DNA from 3 places in the Streptomyces sp. NPDC059009 genome. Region 2 is predicted to be linked to each of the others. Evidence: riboswitches for the same ligand, from Rfam matches in the RefSeq annotation. Region 2 holds a riboswitch; each other region holds the start of a gene.

Region 1 (6,341 bases), on a different contig from region 2:
CACGTCCGGGACCTCGATGGGGCTGCCCTTGCTGACGACGAGACGCACCGCCGTGCCCGCCCTGCGGGTCTGTCCGGCGTCCGGGTCCGAGCTGATCACGGAGCCCTGCGGGATCTCCTCGCTGAACGCCTTGGTGACCATGCCCGCGCCGAGCCCCACGTCCGCCAGCTTCGCCTTCGCGTCGGCCAGCGGCTTGTTCTTGAGCTCGGGGACCTTCACCGTCTCGGGACCGAGCGAGACGGTCAGATTCACCTTGCCGTTGTCACGGATGCGCGCGCCCGCCTTGGGGTCGCTGGCCATCACCGTGCCCCGCTTGTCGGTGTCGCTGTAGGCCCGCTTGACGCTCCCCACGTCGAGCCCGGCCTCCGAGAGCCGCTTCTTCGCCTCGGACTCGGTCTTCGCCAGGACCGGCGGGACCTTGGTGAACTGGCCGGAGTTGATGTACCAGACGCCCACGCCGATGCCGAGTGCGAGCAGCACGGCGGCTATCACGACGAGGACGCGCGGGCGCGGGGCGGGACGCCGGCCGCGACGGGGGCCGGGGGCCTCGGGCGGGCCGGGCGGTGGGGTGCGCAGCACGCTGGTGCGGTTGAGCTCCTCCTCGCCGGAGCCGGGCGCCCCGGGCGGCTCCGTGGGCAGCGGCAGCTGGACGGAGCGGGCCGCGCGCGGGATCACGGTCGTGCGGTCCTCGGCGCCGTCGTGCTCCGTCTCGATCGCCTGCGGCGGCACGGCGTCCAGCTGCGCGTCGGTCAGCGCCGCCCGGGCCGCGCGGACCTGGGCGAGCAGCGCCACCGCGTCGTACGGGCGGACGTCGGGCGTGCGCGCGGTGGCGGACGCGACGAGTTCGTCGAGCTCGAAGGCGAGCCCGGGGACGGCGGCGGACGGGGGCGGCACGTCCTCGTTCAGGTGCTGGTAGAGGACCTGGGCGGGGGAGTCGCCGGAGTGCGGCTTGGCGCCGGTCAGCATCTCGTAGAGGACGACCCCGCACGCGTAGACGTCGACCCGGGTGTCCGCGGTGCCGTACTCGATCTGCTCGGGGGCGAGGTAGGAGACGGTGCCGAGGACGGTGCCCGTGGTGTTCGTGACGGTGTCCACCGCCCGTACGAGACCGAAGTCGGCGACCTTGACGCGGCCGTCGTCCCCTATGAGGACGTTCTCCGGCTTCATGTCGCGGTGCACGAAACCGGCGCGGTGCGCGGCGCCGAGCGCGGCGAGCACCGGCTCCAGGATGTCGAGGGCGGCGCGCGGCTGCAGCGCCTGGCGCTCGCGCAGCACGTCGCGCAGGGTGCACCCGGCGATGTACTCCATGGCCAGATACACGTACGCGCCGTCCGTGCCCTGGTCGAAGACCCCGACCACATTGGGGTGCGAGAGCCGGGCCACCGACTTGGCCTCGCGGATGAAGCGCTCGACGAACGAGGCGTCCGAGGCGAGCGAGGGGTGCATCACCTTGAGCGCGAGCTCGCGGTCGAGGCGGGTGTCCACGGCCCGGTAGACCGTGGCCATCCCGCCGACCGCGATCCGTCCGTCGATGCGGTACCGGCCGTCGAGCACCTGCCCGACGAGGGGGTCCTGAAGGGTCGTGTCCACGCAGGGGAGTCTACGAGCCACCTCGGACACCGTTCCCCGCCCGGGCCCCCTCGGGGCCGGACTGCAGCCGAGCTGTAACGGTTGCGAGGGGGCGCGGGCGGGCCGCCGCGCGCCTCAGAACGCCGGTCGCTCCGGGGCGGGAGAACGCCGGTCGCTCCGGGTCGAGTCAGAACGCCGGTCGCTCCGGGTCGAGCCGGGCCATGCCCTCGCTCGGCGACGACGCCTCGGCGAAGTGCCGCCGCGGGATCCGCCCGGCCCGGTACGCGAGCCGCCCCGCCTCCACCCCGTGCCGCATCGCCTCCGCCATGAGTACGGGTTCCTGGGCCCGGGTCACCGCGGACGCCAGCATCACGCCCGCGCACCCCAGCTCCATGGCGAGCGTCGCGTCCGACGCCGTGCCCGCACCCGCGTCCAGGATCACCGGCACGCGCGCGTGCTCCACGATCAGCTGGAAGTTGTGCGGGTTGCGGATGCCGAGTCCGGAGCCGATGGGGGAGCCGAGCGGCATGATCGCCGCGCACCCCACGTCCTGGAGCTTGCGCGCGAGCACGGGGTCGTCATTGGTGTACGGGAGGACCGTGAAGCCGTCGTCGACCAGGGTCTCCGCCGCGTCCAGGAGCTCGACCGGGTCGGGCAGCAGGGTGCGTTCGTCAGCGATGACCTCCAGCTTGATCAGGTCAGTGCCGAGGGCCTCGCGCGCGAGGCGGGCGGTCAGGACGGCCTCGCCCGCGGTGAAACAGCCCGCGGTGTTGGGCAGCACGCGGATGCCGAGCCGGTCCAGGACGGAGAGCACCGAGCCCTGCACGCCCGGGTCCAGGCGCCGCATGGCGACGGTCGTCAGCTCCGTGCCGGACGCCACGAGGGAGCGCTCCAGGACGTCGAGGCTGGGCGCACCGCCCGTACCCATGATCAGGCGCGAGCCGAGGGAGAGTCCGCCAATGACGAAGGGGTCGTCTGCCATGGTGCGTCAGCCTCCCTGCACGGCGGTGAGGATCTCGATGCGGTCGCCGTCCGCCAGGGCCGTGGCGGGCCACTCCGCGCGCGGGACGACGGTTTCGTTGAGGGCGGCGGCGACGCCGGACGGTGCGGGGGAGAGGGCGGCGACCACGGTGTCGAGCGTGGTGCCCGCGGCGATGTCGCGCGCCTCTCCGTTGACGGAGACGGTCAGGGTCACTGAGGAGACGGTCATGCGAGTTGCTCCGAGAGGCGAGGGGTGGCCGGGGCGGTGGCGGTGGCCGGGGAGAGGGTGCCGAAGCGGCGCGGGGTGAACGGGCGTGCCTCGGCGGGCAGTTCACCGGTCTCCAGGGCATGCGCCATGACGTCGCCCGTGATCGGCGTGAGCAGCACGCCGTTGCGGTAGTGGCCGGTGGCCAGGTGCAGACCGTCCAGGGCCGTCGGGCCGAGCAGCGGGGCATTGTCCGGGGAGCCGGGCCGCAGCCCCGCGCGCGTCTCGGTGAGCGGCAGCTCCGTGATGCCGGGCACCAGCTCATGGGCGTCCCGCAGCAGTTCGTAGACGCCGCCCGCGGTGACGGTCGTGTCCCAGCCCAGCTCCTCGCTGGTGGCGCCGACGACCAGCTCGCCGTTCTCGCGCGGCACCAGGTAGACGTGGCTGCCGCGGACGACGGCGCGCACGGTGCGGCTCAGGAACGGCGCGTGGCTGCGCGGCACCGTGAGCCTCAGCACCTGCCCCTTCACCGGCCGCACCGGCGGCAGGACCCCCTCGGGGACGCCCGCGAGCCGCCCGCTGAGGCTGCCCGCGGCGAGCACGGTGACGCCCCCGCTCAGCTCGGTGCCGTCCGCGAGCACCACACCGGTCGCCCGGCTCCCCACGACCGACAGGCGCTCGGCCCAGTCGCGGTGGAAGACGACCCCCGCCCGCTCACAGGCCACCAGCAGCGCGGCGGCCAGTCGGCGCGGGTCCACCTGGTGGTCGCCGTCGACCCGGAGTCCGCCGCGCACACCCGGCGCGAGCATCGGTTCCAGGCGGCGGCACTCGCGGCCGGTCAGCCACTCCGAGGTGAGCCCCGACTGGCGCTGCAGGGCGTGGAGTTCGCGCAGATGGGCGCGGTCGTCGGCGTCGAGCGCGACGGCGAGGGTGCCGCAGGCGCGGTAGCCGAGGTCCTGCCCGGTCGCCTCCGTGAGCTCCGCGGCGAAGGCCGGATAGCGCTCGGCGGAGGCGACGTTGAGGCCGAGCAGCGTCTGCTCGCCGTAGTGGAGTTCGGTGACCGCGGCCAGCATGCCCGCCGCGACCTGCGCCGCGCCGCCGCCCGGCGCCGGGTCCACGACGGCGGTGGCGAGCCCGCGCTGCGCCGCCCGCCAGGCCGTGACCAGACCGATGATGCCGCCCCCGACGACGAGGACGTCCGCTGTCGTACGCGGCGGTCCGCTGACCTCCGCCGTACGCGGTGTCGTACGTGAATGCATGGGCGTCCAGCCCCTCCCTTCGCCGGCATGACCCGGATCAGGTTCGTACGGTCGGAGGCCGCTTCAGCCTCCCTCTCAGCCCGTTGCGCCCGGGCTCCCGCGAGTGCTCTGCACGGGCCACCCTAGCCCGTCGGCCCCGACGGCAGTAAGGGGAGCCGGTCGACGGCGGACAGTGACGGTGTGTCAGAGATCTCGTTCCCCGGCTCTGAATGCGGCGTCGGCGGCCGTCCTACAGTGATCGGGTGAGCGAGCAGCAGAGGGTCGTCGTCGTAGGCGCGGGCATGGCCGGTGTGCAGACCGCCGTGGCCCTGCGCGAACAAGGATTCGCCGGTGCGGTCACGCTGATCGGGGCGGAGCCCCACCAGCCGTACGACCGGCCGCCGCTGTCCAAGGCGGTGCTGCTCGGCAAGGCCGAGGGCTCGGCCTTCGACGTCGACTTCGAGGCCCTCGGGATCGAGGTGAGCCTCGGCCGCACGGTCACCGGGGTGCGTCCCGCGGACCATGAGCTGGACACGGCGGCGGGCCCGGTCCCGTACGACGTCCTCGTCATCGCCACCGGCGCCGAACCCATCCAGCTGCCGCACGCCGCCGCGGTCCCCGGCGTCCATCTGCTGCGCACCCTCGACGACGCGGAGCGGTTGCGTCCGGTCCTCGCCGAGCAGCACGACATCGTGGTCGTCGGGGCGGGCTGGATCGGCGCCGAGTTCGCCACCGCCGCGCGCGAGGCGGGCTGTGCGGTCACCGTCGTCGAGGCCGCGGACCGGCCGCTCGCCGGGGCGCTGCCCGCCGAGGTCGCGGCGCCCATGGCCGACTGGTACGCGGCCTCCGGAGCGGTGCTGCGCACCCACGCGCGCGTGGAGCGCGTCGAGGAGGGCGCCGTGATCCTCGACGACGGGACCCGGCTGCCCGCGGGCGCCGTCGTCGTCGGCATCGGCGCCCGCCCCGCCACGGACTGGCTCGCCGACTCCGGCATCGCGCTCGGCACCCACCGCGAGATCGTCACCGACGACCACCTGCGCACCTCGGAGCCCGACGTCTACGCGGTCGGCGACTGCGCGTCCTTCCCGTCGGGCCGCTACGGAGAGCGCCTCCTCGTCCACCACTGGGACAACGCCCTCCAGGGCCCGCGCACGGTGGCGGCCAACATCATCGGAGAGACCCCGGCGGCGTACGACCCGGTGCCGTACTTCTGGTCCGAGCAGTTCGGCCGCTTCGTCCAGTACGCGGGCCACCACGCCACCGCCGACGAACTGATCTGGCGCGGCGACCCGACGGGCCTGGCCTGGACGGTCTGCTGGCTCCGCGAGGGCACGCTGGCGGCCGTGCTCACGGTGGGCCGCCCCCGGGACCTGGCCCAGGGCAGAAAGCTGATCGAACAGGCGGCCCGCCTGGACCGATCCCTGACGGCGGACCCGTCGGTGCCGCTGAAGAAGGCCGTGCTCTAGCCGTGATCTGAAGGGCGCCCTACAGGGGCGCGGGGGACTGCGCGAGCAACCCCCACCGCCCAGGCGGCAGGAAACGAACCCTGGGCGGCACCCCCTAGGGACGGGCCGAAGGCCCGAACGAGTCCCCTCACCCCGAGGATGGGGCACCCGAAATGTCCGGCTGCCCCATCCCCGGTTCCGCCCTCCGCCAGGAGATGGCACGCTTGATCCGTGACCGAGATTGACGCAAAGACCGATGCTCTCGTCCCCGCCTGGCTCCACCTCCCCGACATCGCGGAGATGCTCGACGTCGAGGTGACGCGCGTGCGGCAGCTGGTCAAGGAGGGCCAGCTGATCGCCGTACGCCGTGGAGAGAACCGCACGCTCCAGGTGCCGGCCGCCTTCATCGACGGCGACAAGGTCGTCAAGGGCCTCGTCGGCACTCTGACGCTCCTGCGGGACGACGGTTTCACCGACGAAGAGGCCCTGGAGTGGCTCTTCACCCCCGACCCGACCCTGCCCGGCACCCCCGCGCAGGCCCTGAGCGAGAATCGCGGCACGGAGGTGAAGCGCCGCGCTCAGGCGCTCGCCGTTTGATCCGAACCTGAACACACCGCCCGGCGTACGGGCCGCGCTTCCGCGTGGAAGACGGCCCGTGCGCCACTGACACGGACACCGACAACGGGGGGACCTCTTCATGGCCACCAAGCCCGCGGCCGCACGGCTCGCCGACGCCCGGCTCTACCTGTGCGTGGACGCGCGCAAGCGCCAGGGCGACCTCCCCGAGTTCCTGGATGCCGTCCTGGCGGGCGGCGTCGACATCGTGCAGCTGCGCGACAAGGGCATGGAGGCCGCCGAGGAGCTGGAGCACCTCCAGGTCTTCGCGGACGCCGCCCGCCGCCA
Region 2 (6,341 bases):
CCGGCATGATGGACTGCAAGAAGGCGCTCGACGAGGCCGAGGGCAACGTCGACAAGGCCGTCGAGGCGCTCCGCATCAAGGGCCAGAAGGGCGTCGCCAAGCGTGAGGGCCGCTCCGCCGAGAACGGCGCCGTGGTCTCCCTCATCGCCGACGACAACACCTCCGGTGTCATCGTCGAGCTGAAGTGCGAGACGGACTTCGTCGCCAAGGGCGAGAAGTTCCAGGCCGTCGCGAACGAGCTGGCCGCGCACATCGCCAAGACCTCCCCGGCTGACCTGGAGGCGCTGCTCGCCTCCGAGATCGCCGCGGGCAAGACCGTCCAGGCGTTCGTGGACGAGGCCAACGCGACCCTCGGCGAGAAGATCGTCCTGGACCGCTTCGCGCAGTTCTCCGGTGGCTACGTCGCCGCCTACATGCACCGCACGATGCCCGACCTGCCCCCGCAGATCGGTGTCCTCGTCGAGCTGGACAAGCCCAACGCCGAGGTCGCCAAGGGCATCGCGCAGCACATCGCCGCGTTCGCCCCGAAGTACCTGGCCAAGGACGACGTCCCGGCCGACGTCGTCGAGGCCGAGCGCCGCGTCGCCGAGGAGACCACGCGCGCGGAGGGCAAGCCCGAGGCCGCCCTGCCGAAGATCGTCGAGGGTCGCCTCAACGGCTTCTTCAAGGACGCGACGCTGCTCGGTCAGCCGTACGCGCTCGACAACAAGAAGTCCGTCGAGAAGGTCCTCCAGGAGGCCGGTGTCAGCCTGAAGCGCTTCTCGCGCATCAAGGTCGGCATCTGAGTCTGTACGTGGCAGACCGCTGAGCCCGCTAGGGTCTTCAGCGGCCACCGCGTACGGAACGTCGCGCGGGTGTGGTGCGGGAGACCGCCACCACGACCTCGTGGGCGACGGACGACCGCAGTTCTGACGAGGAGGCCATTGCCGCGCATGGGATGCGAAACGACACCCCAGCGGCAGTGGCCTTCTTCGTATGTGTGACACGCAAGGAAGCGAGATCTCCATGACCAAGGCCGACTCCAAGAGTGACGACGGCAAAGTTGCCGGGCGCTTCCTGTTGAAGCTCTCCGGCGAGGCGTTCGCCGGGGGCGGGGCGCTCGGCGTCGACCCCGACGTGGTGCACAAGATCGCCCGGGAGATCGCGGCGGTCGTCCGCGACGGCTTCGAGATCGCCATCGTCATCGGCGGCGGCAACTTCTTCCGCGGCGCCGAGCTCCAGCAGCGCGGCATGGACCGGGCCCGCTCCGACTACATGGGCATGCTCGGCACCGTCATGAACTGCCTTGCCCTGCAGGACTTCCTGGAGAAGGAAGGCATCGACTCCCGCGTCCAGACCGCCATCACGATGGGGCAGGTCGCGGAGCCGTACATCCCGCTGCGTGCCGTGCGTCACCTGGAGAAGGGCCGTGTGGTCATCTTCGGTGCCGGTATGGGCATGCCGTACTTCTCCACCGACACCACCGCCGCGCAGCGTGCCCTGGAGATCGACGCCGAGGCCATGCTGATGGGCAAGAACGGCGTGGACGGTGTCTATGACTCCGACCCCAAGACCAACCCCGACGCGGTGAAGTTCGACGCGCTCGGATACAGCGAGGTCATCACCCGCGACCTGAAGGTCGCGGACGCCACGGCGATCACCCTGTGCCGGGACAACAAGCTGCCGATCCTCGTCTTCGAGCTGCTCGCCGAGGGCAATATCGCGCGGGCCGTCAAGGGTGAGAAGATCGGCACGCTCGTGGGCGACCACGACACTCGGTCCTGACTCCGGGGTGTCCCGCACGGGACGCCAGGACGTCCCTCGAGGGATGGACAAAGCCCTGACGGTCGGACACCGTGCAGGGAAAGAGACGCGACGCAGCCGGCCGCCCCATGGACGCCGGGCCCACTCAAGACACGCAGGAGCAAGTGGTGATCGAAGAGACCCTCCTCGAGGCCGAGGAGAAGATGGAGAAGGCCGTCGTGGTCGCCAAGGAGGACTTCGCCGCGATCCGCACTGGTCGTGCGCACCCGGCGATGTTCAACAAGATCGTGGCCGACTACTACGGCGCGCTGACGCCGATCAACCAGCTGGCCTCGTTCTCGGTTCCCGAGCCGCGGATGGCCGTGGTGACCCCGTTCGACAAGAGCGCGCTGCGCAACATCGAGCAGGCGATCCGCGACTCCGACCTGGGCGTCAATCCGAGCAACGACGGCAACATCATTCGTGTGACGTTCCCCGAGCTCACCGAGGAGCGCCGCCGCGAGTACATCAAGGTCGCCAAGACCAAGGCCGAGGACTCCAAGATCTCGATTCGCTCCGTCCGCCGCAAGGCCAAGGAGACCCTCGACAAGCTCGTCAAGGACAAGGAGTCCGGCGAGGACGAGGTGCGTCGCGCCGAGAAGGAGCTCGACGACACCACCGCCAAGTACGTCGCTCAGGTGGACGAGCTGCTCAAGCACAAGGAAGCCGAGCTGCTCGAGGTCTGAGTCAGGTCCGAGGGAACTCTGAGGAATCCGATCCGTGAACGACTCTTCCTGGGGGGCGCCGCCCAGAGCGGGGTACTGGGGGCCGCCCGGCCAGGGGCCCGTCCAGGGTGCCGCCCCGACCGGCCCCGCATACGATGCGCATGACGCCGTGCAGCCTTCAGAGACGCAGCCCATGCCCATCGTGCCCGACATGCCCGCGAGCGGCGGGGCCCAGGACGACGACCGGGGGGCCGCTCGGCTGAGTGGCCCCCTGTTCCGTGACGAGTACGAGTCCCCGCGCCCGACGCCCACGCCCCCGCAGGAGCCCATGCCCAGCGCACCACAGCCCGCGCCGGCCGCGCCGCAGACGCCGCAGAAGAAGAGCGCGGGCCGGGATCTCGGGGCGGCCATAGGAGTCGGTGTCGGACTCGGCGCCGTGATCATCGCCTCGCTGTTCATCGTGAAGGCCGTGTTCATCGGCGTCATAGCGGTCGCCGTCGTGGTGGGCCTGTGGGAGCTGACCTCGCGGCTCGAGGAGCGCAAGGGCATCAAGGCGCCGCTCGTGCCGCTCGCGGTGGGCGGCGCGGCGATGGTGGTCGCCGGATATGTGCGCGGGGCCGAGGGCGCCTGGGTGGCGATGGCCCTCACGGCGCTCGCGGTGCTCGTCTGGCGCATGACGGAGCCGCCCGAGGGCTACCTCAAGGACGTCACGGCCGGGGTCTTCGCGGCGTTCTACGTGCCGTTCCTCGCGACGTTCGTGGCGCTCATGCTGACCGCCGACGACGGGCCGCAGCGGGTCCTCACGTTCCTGCTCCTGACGGTCGTCAGCGACACCGGGGCGTATGCGATCGGCTGGCGCTTCGGCAAGCACAAGCTCGCGCCGCGCATCAGCCCCGGCAAGACCCGCGAGGGCCTGGTCGGAGCGGTGACGTTCGCGATGGCGGCGGGCGCGCTGTGCATGCAGTTCCTGATCGACGGCGGCAGCTGGTGGCAGGGGCTGCTGCTCGGTCTCGCGGTCGCGGCGAGCGCGACGCTCGGGGACCTCGGCGAGTCGATGATCAAGCGGGACCTCGGTATCAAGGACATGGGCACGCTGCTGCCGGGGCACGGCGGGATCATGGACCGGTTGGACTCGTTGCTGCCGACGGCGCCGGTGGTGTGGCTGTTGCTGGTGGCGTTCGTCGGGTCCGGGTGAGACCGGGCGGGTCCGGATGAGGCCGGGCGCCTTGCCCGGGGTCGTGATCTTGGTCCTGTGATCAACTGAGAGCCCCCGTTCCGCTCGGAACGGGGGCTCGTTGACGTAAGGTCCCCGCTCATGGGGCGGGCGCGAGTGGAGAAGGACGGCACCTATCACGGGGACCTGCCGTGCAAGTGGTGCAAGACGCTGATCGGTCAGGGCGGGCGGCGCAGGCCGCGGCAGTACTGCCGGACCTCGCACCGGTGGAAGGAGTACGGCTCTCGGGTCGCCGTGGTGATCGGCGGGATCTTCAGCTGAGGGATTTTTCCGGGGCCGCAGGGGCCCTCTCGGCGGCCGAGTGAGGCAGGGGCGGGCATCTGCGACACTGGTAGAGCCATGCCTAAGCCCGGAGAACTCACCTTTGTCGCGCCCCGCGGAGCCAAGAAGCCCCCGCGGCACCTCGCCGACCTCACGCCCGCCGAGCGCAAGGAAGCCGTCGCCGCCATCGGCGAGAAGCCGTTCCGCGCCAAACAGCTCTCGCAGCACTACTTCGCGCGGTACGCCCACGACCCGGACCAGTGGACGGACATTCCGGCGGCCGCGCGCGGCAAGCTGCAGGAGGCGCTGCTTCCCGAGCTGATGTCGGTGGTGCGGCACATCAGCTGTGACGACGACACCACCCGCAAGACCCTGTGGCGGCTGTTCGACGGGACGCTCGTCGAGTCGGTGCTGATGCGCTATCCCGACCGGGTCACCATGTGCATCAGCTCCCAGGCCGGATGCGGGATGAACTGCCCGTTCTGTGCGACGGGGCAGGCCGGGCTCGACCGGAACCTGTCCACCGCCGAGATCGTCCACCAGATCGTCGACGGGATGCGGGCGCTGCGGGACGGGGAGATTCCCGGCGGACCGGCCAGGCTGTCCAACATCGTGTTCATGGGCATGGGGGAGCCGCTCGCCAACTACAAGCGGGTCGTGCAAGCCATTCGTGCGCTGACCGACCCGGAGCCCGACGGTCTCGGGCTCTCGCAGCGCGGCATCACCGTGTCGACGGTCGGGCTCGTCCCGGCCATCCACCGCTTCGCCGACGAGGGCTTCAAGTGCCGCCTCGCCATCTCGCTGCACGCGCCGGACGACGAGCTGCGCGACACCCTCGTACCGGTCAATACGCGGTGGAAGGTGCGGGAAGTGATGGACGCCGGATGGGAGTACGCCGCCAAGTCGGGGCGCCGGCTGTCCATCGAGTACGCGCTGATCCGGGACATCAACGACCAGGCGTGGCGCGGTGACCGGCTCGGGCGGCTGCTCAAGGGCAAGCCCGTCCATGTGAATCTGATTCCGCTGAACCCGACGCCGGGGTCCAAGTGGACCGCGTCGCGGCCCGAGGACGAGAAGGCGTTCGTCGAGGCCATCGCCGCCCACGGGGTGCCCGTCACCATCCGGGACACCCGTGGTCAGGAGATCGACGGGGCGTGCGGGCAGCTCGCCGCCGCCGAGCGATAGGGCGCCGCGCGGTAGTCTGGCCGAAACACATCTGCATATTCCGACAGGGGAGCGCCACAGCGCTGAGAGTGCGGCAGCCGGGGACAGGCGGGCCGCAGACCCTCTGAACCTTGCCCGGGTCATTCCGGGTAGGAAGTTCGGTCACCACTCATCAAGCTGTTGCGCCCTGCCCGGGAACCCTTCGGGGATCCCGGGCAGGGCCGCGTCTTCTCCTGGTCACCCCAGGAGGAATGAACTCAGTGAGCACCACCAGCAGGACCAGGATCAGGACCAAGAAGGTCTGTGTCGGCGCCGTTGCCGTGGGGCTCGGGCTCGTCGCCGTCTCCGCGTGCGGCAGCTCCGACAGCGGGTCGAAGGCTGACTCCAAGGACGTGACGCTCGTGACCCACGAGTCCTTCAACGTGTCGAAGGACGTCCTGAAGGACTTCGAGAAGCAGTCCGGCTACAAGGTCCACATCCTCAAGAGCGGCGACGCCGGAGAGGCCGTCAACAAGGCCGTCCTCAGCAAGGGCAACCCGCAGGGCGACGTCTTCTTCGGCGTCGACAACACGCTCCTGTCCCGCGCCCTCGACCAGGGCGTCTTCACCCCGTACGAGGCGAAGGGGCTCTCCGGGATCCCGGCCGACCTGCAGCTCGACCGGGGCAAGCACCGCGTCACGCCCGTCGACACCGGTGACATCTGCGTCAACTACGACAAGAAGTACTTCGCCGACCACAAGCTGGCGCCGCCGAAGTCCTTCGACGACCTGATCAAGCCCCAGTACAAGAATCTGCTCGTGACGGAGAACGTCGCCACGTCCTCGCCGGGGCTCGGCTTCATGCTCGCCACCGCCGCCAAGTACGGCGACGACGGCTGGCAGGACTACTGGAAGAAGCTCGACGCCAACGGCGTCAAGGTCGTCGACGGCTGGGAGCAGGCGTACAACGAGGAGTTCTCCGGGTCCGCCGGGGGCAAGAAGGCCAAGGGCGACCGGCCGCTCGTCGTCTCCTACGCCTCGTCGCCGCCCGTCGAGGTCCTCTACGCCAAGCCGCAGCCCAAGGAGGCGCCCACCGGCGTCGCCACCGGGACGTGCTTCAGGCAGATCGAGTTCGCGGGGCTGCTCGACGGCGCGAAGAACGAGAAGGGCGGCAAGGCGCTCCTCGACTTCCTGATCAGCAAGAAGTTCCAGGAGGACATGCCGCTCAACATGTTCGTGAAGCCCGCGCTCAAGGAC
Region 3 (5,344 bases), on a different contig from region 2:
TCGGCGCGGCGAGGTCGCCGCCGTGCTCGCGCCGAATGTCCTGGGAGATCTTCATCGAGCAGAACTTCGGCCCGCACATCGAGCAGAAGTGCGCCGTCTTCGCGGGCTCGGCGGGCAGCGTCTCGTCGTGGAACTCCCGTGCCGTGTCCGGGTCCAGGGCCAGGTTGAACTGGTCCTCCCACCGGAACTCGAAGCGGGCGTCCGACAGCGCGTCGTCCCAGTCCTGCGCGCCCGGGTGCCCCTTGGCGAGGTCGGCGGCGTGCGCGGCGATCTTGTACGTGATGACACCGGTCTTCACGTCGTCGCGGTTGGGCAGACCCAGGTGCTCCTTCGGCGTCACGTAGCAGAGCATCGCCGTGCCCCACCAGCCGATCATCGCGGCGCCGATGCCGGAGGTGATGTGGTCGTAGGCGGGCGCGATGTCCGTGGTGAGCGGGCCGAGCGTGTAGAACGGCGCCTCCTCGCAGATCTCCTGCTGAAGGTCGATGTTCTCCTTGATCTTGTGCATCGGGACATGGCCCGGGCCCTCGATCATCGTCTGCACGTTGTGCCGCTTGGCGATGGTGTTGAGCTCGCCGAGCGTCCGCAGCTCCGCGAACTGCGCCTCGTCGTTGGCGTCCGCGATCGAGCCGGGCCGCAGGCCGTCACCGAGCGAGTACGTCACGTCGTACGCGGCGAGGATCTCGCAGAGCTCCTCGAAGTTCTCGTAGAGGAAGCTCTCCTTGTGGTGCGCGAGGCACCAGGCCGCCATGATCGAGCCGCCGCGCGAGACGATGCCGGTCTTGCGGCGCGCGGTGAGCGGGACGTACGGGAGGCGCACGCCCGCGTGCACCGTCATGTAGTCCACACCCTGCTCGGCCTGCTCGATGACCGTGTCCTTGTAGATCTCCCAGGTCAGCTCCTCGGCGCGGCCGTCGACCTTCTCCAGGGCCTGGTAGAGCGGCACGGTGCCGATCGGCACGGGGGAGTTGCGCAGGACCCACTCGCGGGTGGTGTGGATGTTGCGGCCGGTGGAGAGGTCCATGACCGTGTCGGCGCCCCACTTGGTGGCCCAGGTCATCTTGTCCACCTCCTCCTCGATGGAGGACGTGACCGCGGAGTTGCCGATGTTGGCGTTCACCTTCACCAGGAACCGCTTGCCGATGATCATCGGCTCGATCTCGGGGTGGTTGACGTTGGCGGGGATCACCGCGCGACCGGCGGCGACCTCCTCGCGGACCACCTCGGGGTCGATGTTCTCGCGGATCCCGATGAACTCCATCTCGGGAGTGATCTCCCCGCGCCGGGCGTACGCGAGCTGCGTCACGGCCTTCCCGTCCCGGCCCCGGCGGGGCTGGCGCGGACGGCCGGGGAAGACCGCGTCGAGGTTCTTCAGGCCACCGCGGGGCGAGGTGTGCTTGATCCCGTCGTCCTCAGGGCGGGGCGGGCGCCCCACGTACTCCTCGGTGTCGCCCCGGGCGATGATCCAGTTCTCGCGCAGCGGCGTGAGGCCCCTGCGCACGTCGGTGTCGGCGGCCGGGTCGGTGTACGGGCCCGAAGTGTCGTACAGCGTCACGGCCTTGCCGTTGGTGAGGTGCACCTGCCGGACCGGCACCCGCAGATCGGGGCGCGAGCCCTCGATGTACGCCTTGTGCCAGCCGATGGACGTCCCGGCCTCGTCGTTCTGCTGCTGCGTCGAGGCAGGCGTGCGTGCGTCCGATGTGGTCATGAGACCTACTCCCTACGCCGGCATTACCCGGTAACAGGTTCGGCGGTCGACGCAGCGGATTCCGTACCGGCTTGTGCCGATGTCGTACGGAGTTCAGCGCCCTCTCAGCCCGGTGCTCCGAGCTCCCGCGATTGCAAAGGTGCCCCCACGCTAGCGTCATACCGGGCGCGCTGAACAGAGGGCCCCCACCGTTCTTGCGATGATCGGGCCGTGACCAGTACCCAGCCACCGCCCCCGGGGCCCCCGTCCGGCCCGCCGTCCGGCCCGCCGACCAGGCCACCGGGCCAGGACGCGCACGGGCACGGCCACTCCCACAGCCACGGTCCGGCCGCCCCGGTCTCGCGCCATCTGCGCAAGGTCATCGCCGCCGTCCTGATCCCCTTCGCGACGGCGGTCGTCGTGGGCCTCGCGGTGCTGTGGCCCGGCGGCACGCCCGCCCATGAGCGGACCGGTGTCGGCTTCGACCGGCAGACGCAGTCCGCGACGGTGACCGAGGTCGAGAAGGTCTCCTGCAAGGACGTGAACGCCTCGCAGACCCCGCCCAACGGCGACACCTCCACCGCCGAGGGCCGGACCGCTCAGCAACGGGCGGACGGGACCTGCGAGAAGGCCACGATCAAGGTGACCAGCGGCAAGGACAAGGGCCGCACCTTCACGGAGATCGTCCAGCCGGACTCGCCCCGGAAGCTGCACCAGGGCCAGGGCGTGGTGGTCGCCTACGAGCCGAAGGCCCCCAAGAACCTGCAGTACTCGGTCACCGACGTGAACCGCAAGGTCCCCATGGCGCTGCTCGCCGGGATCTTCGCCCTCGCCGTGGTCGTCGTGGGCCGGATGCGGGGCCTCATGGCCCTGATCGCCCTCGCGGTGAGCTTCCTGATCCTGACCTTCTTCATCCTGCCCGCGATCCTGCAGGGCTCGAACCCGCTGGTCGTCGCGGTGGTCGGGGCGAGCGCCATCATGCTGATCGCGCTCTATATGTGCCATGGACTCACGGCCCGCACCTCCGTCGCGGTCATCGGCACCCTCATCTCCCTCCTGTTGATCGGACTCCTCGGCTCCGTCTTCATCGGCTGGGCCGCCCTGACCGGCAACACGGACGACAACACCGGCCTCATCCACGGCCTCTACCCGTCCATCGACATGAGCGGCCTGCTCCTCGCGGGCGTCATCATCGGCTCGCTCGGCGTCCTGGACGATGTGACGGTGACCCAGACCTCCGCCGTCTGGGAACTCCACCAGGCCAACCCGACGATGGGCTGGCGCGGCCTCTACCGCGCGGGCATCCGCATCGGCCGCGACCACATCGCCTCGGTCGTCAACACCCTCGTCCTGGCGTACGCGGGTGCGGCCCTGCCCTTGCTGCTGCTCTTCTCGGTGGCACAGAGCAGCGTCGGCACGGTGGCCAACAGCGAGCTGGTCGCCGAGGAGATCGTGCGCACCCTCGTCGGCTCCATCGGCCTGGTCGCCTCGGTGCCGGTGACCACCGCCCTCGCGGCCCTGGTGGTCTCCGCCGACCGCTCGGGCTCCCTGGCCGGGGCGGCCCCCACGACTGCGGGGGGCCGCCCGGGGCGCGGCGGCGGAAGGGGGCGCCGCCGCAAGCGCTGACCGCTGCTTCCCCGGCCTTCGCGGGGGGCGCGTCGGCAAAATGCACCGATCTGCCATCCCGCGGTGCCGGTTGAACCAAGGTCAGCCCGCGCTCTGCTCGGCGAGGATCCGGTCGAGCGCCTCGTCGAGGTGGGTGTCGAAGCCGGCAAGGGCCCGCTCCTGGCCCAGCGGCACCAGCTTGTCCGTACGGTCGAGGAAGGCGAGCAGCGGCGGGATCCCGGCCCGGAACAGCGCCTGGTCACCGCCCACTTGCAGACGGATCAGGACCTCGTCGAGCAGGTCCGGGTCGGTGGGCGCGATGTGCACGTCCCCGTCCCCGCACGGCCTGCCCACCCCGTCGACCAGCAGCTCCCGGCCGAAGGCCCAGGTCACGGGGGCATCGCCGGGGAGGTGGAAGGTCAGGCGCACGGCATAGGGGTCACGCGTCTCGTAGCGCAGCTCCACCGGAATACGGAACGACAGTTCCTCGGAAACGAGGAAGCTCATCATGACCTCTGCCTGGACCGACTCACGCATCGCCTACCCCGTCATTGCCATCACATGGCCAGGAACCAACTCCCTGACACTGCTGGCATCTTGCTTAACGTGCACACCAAATCACAAGGAGTGAGTTTTCAGATGCTGATAGAGAAGGCGAGTGTCCCTAGTAGCTTTCCGATCTCACTCTGCAACTGCCTGGCTGCGGGGAGTAGTCGATCGGCTTGATTGGACGGAAGGGAAATGGCCATCGTGGCGGCCGTGTTTCCCGCGGTGATGGGGATCGCGGCGCAGACCGTGCCGAGCGCGTACTCCTGTCGCTCCACGATCGGCTGCATCCGCCGCATGCCGTCGAGCCGCCGCAGGAAGGTCCGGTGGTCACGGACCGAGTACCGGGTGATGGACTGCACGGGGTAGCGGTCGAGGTGGTCCTGGCGCTCCTCGTCGCCGAGTTGGCCGAGGAGGCACTGGCCGATCGCGTGGGCGTGCCCGGTCTCCCGGAAGTCGGCCCACTCCTCCACGGCCGGATTGGCGGGGGTGTCCGCGACGCCCACGACCTCGATCTCGCCCTCGCGGTAGACGGCGAAGTAGACCGGGACACCGATGGCGTCCCGCCAGTGCTCCAGGGCTTTGCCGATCATGCCGAGACGATGGTGCCGCGCTCCGCTGCTGCTCAGCTGCTCGGACGCTTCGCCGAGCACGAACACGCCCTTCTCGCGCCGGAGATAGCCCTCGTGCGTCAGCGTGCGCAGCAGGTGGTACGCCGTGGGGAGGGCGAGCCCGGATTCCCGGGCCAACTGCTTTGCGGGGGCGCCGTACTGGTGCGACGAGGCGGCTTCCAGGAGCCGCATCGCACGTTGCACGGAGCCGATGAGGGTGGGGGCCACGGGAGCGGGTGGCGCCCCCAACTGCCCTTCGTCGAGGGGCCGTGCGTCGCCGGCCGGAAGGGCAGCGGACGTGGTGTCAACCATGGCCAAGGTTCACTCCCGAAGCGCGTGGGGGTTTCCGCCCGTGCCCGGGAAACACGGGAGAGGGTGGTGCGCCCGCCGGCGGGGCTCGCCCCGCGTCGGTTTTCGGACTCTAACCCTTGGCCACCGCTCCCCGGCGCGCTGCCGGGAAACTTCCCCCGCCTGAGCGAACCGTTGCCAGACGTCACCAATCGCTGCGCGACGAGGACGAGCCGGATATGAACTTCCGTACGACGTAGATGAGTCCGCCGACCAGGGCGACGAAGATGAGCACCTTGAAGAGCAGGCCGATCACGAATCCGACGACGCTCGCTATCAGCCCGCCGAACACGACCAGGGCGATGACCGGCACCGCGATCCACTTCACCCACCACGGCATGCCCGCGAAGATCTCCCGCATTGCCATCGTCCTTACCTCTCTCCTCTGCATCGCTGCATCCACGCGCTCCGCACTGTCGCTTCCGGGCGCTTCTCCGACTTTCTGCATTCGATGCTAGGCGGGGAAAGGGCGCTGCGGGGCCCTCGGGTCCCTTGTCCTCCCCTGATGCTTTCCCCTAGGGAACCCCGAGGTCGAAGCCCTGAGAAC

The links. A riboswitch is a leader RNA that binds a small molecule or an ion and turns the genes downstream of it on or off. The one in region 2 is predicted to bind thiamine pyrophosphate.
Region 1: it holds a riboswitch for thiamine pyrophosphate, as region 2 does, so the genes downstream of both, thiO (glycine oxidase ThiO) here and ACFWYM_RS11460 (thiamine ABC transporter substrate binding subunit) in region 2, are expected to answer to the same signal.
Region 3: it holds a riboswitch for thiamine pyrophosphate, as region 2 does, so the genes downstream of both, thiC (phosphomethylpyrimidine synthase ThiC) here and ACFWYM_RS11460 (thiamine ABC transporter substrate binding subunit) in region 2, are expected to answer to the same signal.

The regions. Positions count from the first base shown of each region.
Region 1 covers NZ_JBHYJB010000028.1:23,392-29,732, forward strand. The annotation lists gene pknB (Stk1 family PASTA domain-containing Ser/Thr kinase) at 1-1,590, opposite strand, end outside; gene ACFWYM_RS26165 (thiazole synthase) at 1,757-2,551, opposite strand; gene thiS (sulfur carrier protein ThiS) at 2,558-2,758, opposite strand; gene thiO (glycine oxidase ThiO) at 2,776-4,014, opposite strand; TPP riboswitch at 4,012-4,125, opposite strand; gene ACFWYM_RS26180 (NAD(P)/FAD-dependent oxidoreductase) at 4,224-5,459, shown strand; gene ACFWYM_RS26185 (Rv2175c family DNA-binding protein) at 5,670-6,035, shown strand; gene thiE (thiamine phosphate synthase) at 6,136-6,341, shown strand, end outside.
Region 2 covers NZ_JBHYJB010000009.1:127,606-133,946, forward strand. The annotation lists gene tsf (translation elongation factor Ts) at 1-785, shown strand, start outside; gene pyrH (UMP kinase) at 1,006-1,764, shown strand; gene frr (ribosome recycling factor) at 1,911-2,468, shown strand; gene ACFWYM_RS11445 (phosphatidate cytidylyltransferase) at 2,503-3,642, shown strand; gene ACFWYM_RS11450 (hypothetical protein) at 3,763-3,942, shown strand; gene rlmN (23S rRNA (adenine(2503)-C(2))-methyltransferase RlmN) at 4,021-5,127, shown strand; TPP riboswitch at 5,163-5,280, shown strand; gene ACFWYM_RS11460 (thiamine ABC transporter substrate binding subunit) at 5,358-6,341, shown strand, end outside.
Region 3 covers NZ_JBHYJB010000002.1:187,454-192,797, forward strand. The annotation lists gene thiC (phosphomethylpyrimidine synthase ThiC) at 1-1,708, opposite strand, end outside; TPP riboswitch at 1,701-1,847, opposite strand; gene ACFWYM_RS02695 (YibE/F family protein) at 1,919-3,313, shown strand; gene ACFWYM_RS02700 (SsgA family sporulation/cell division regulator) at 3,395-3,829, opposite strand; gene ACFWYM_RS02705 (IclR family transcriptional regulator) at 3,928-4,653, opposite strand; gene ACFWYM_RS02710 (DUF5326 family protein) at 4,943-5,158, opposite strand.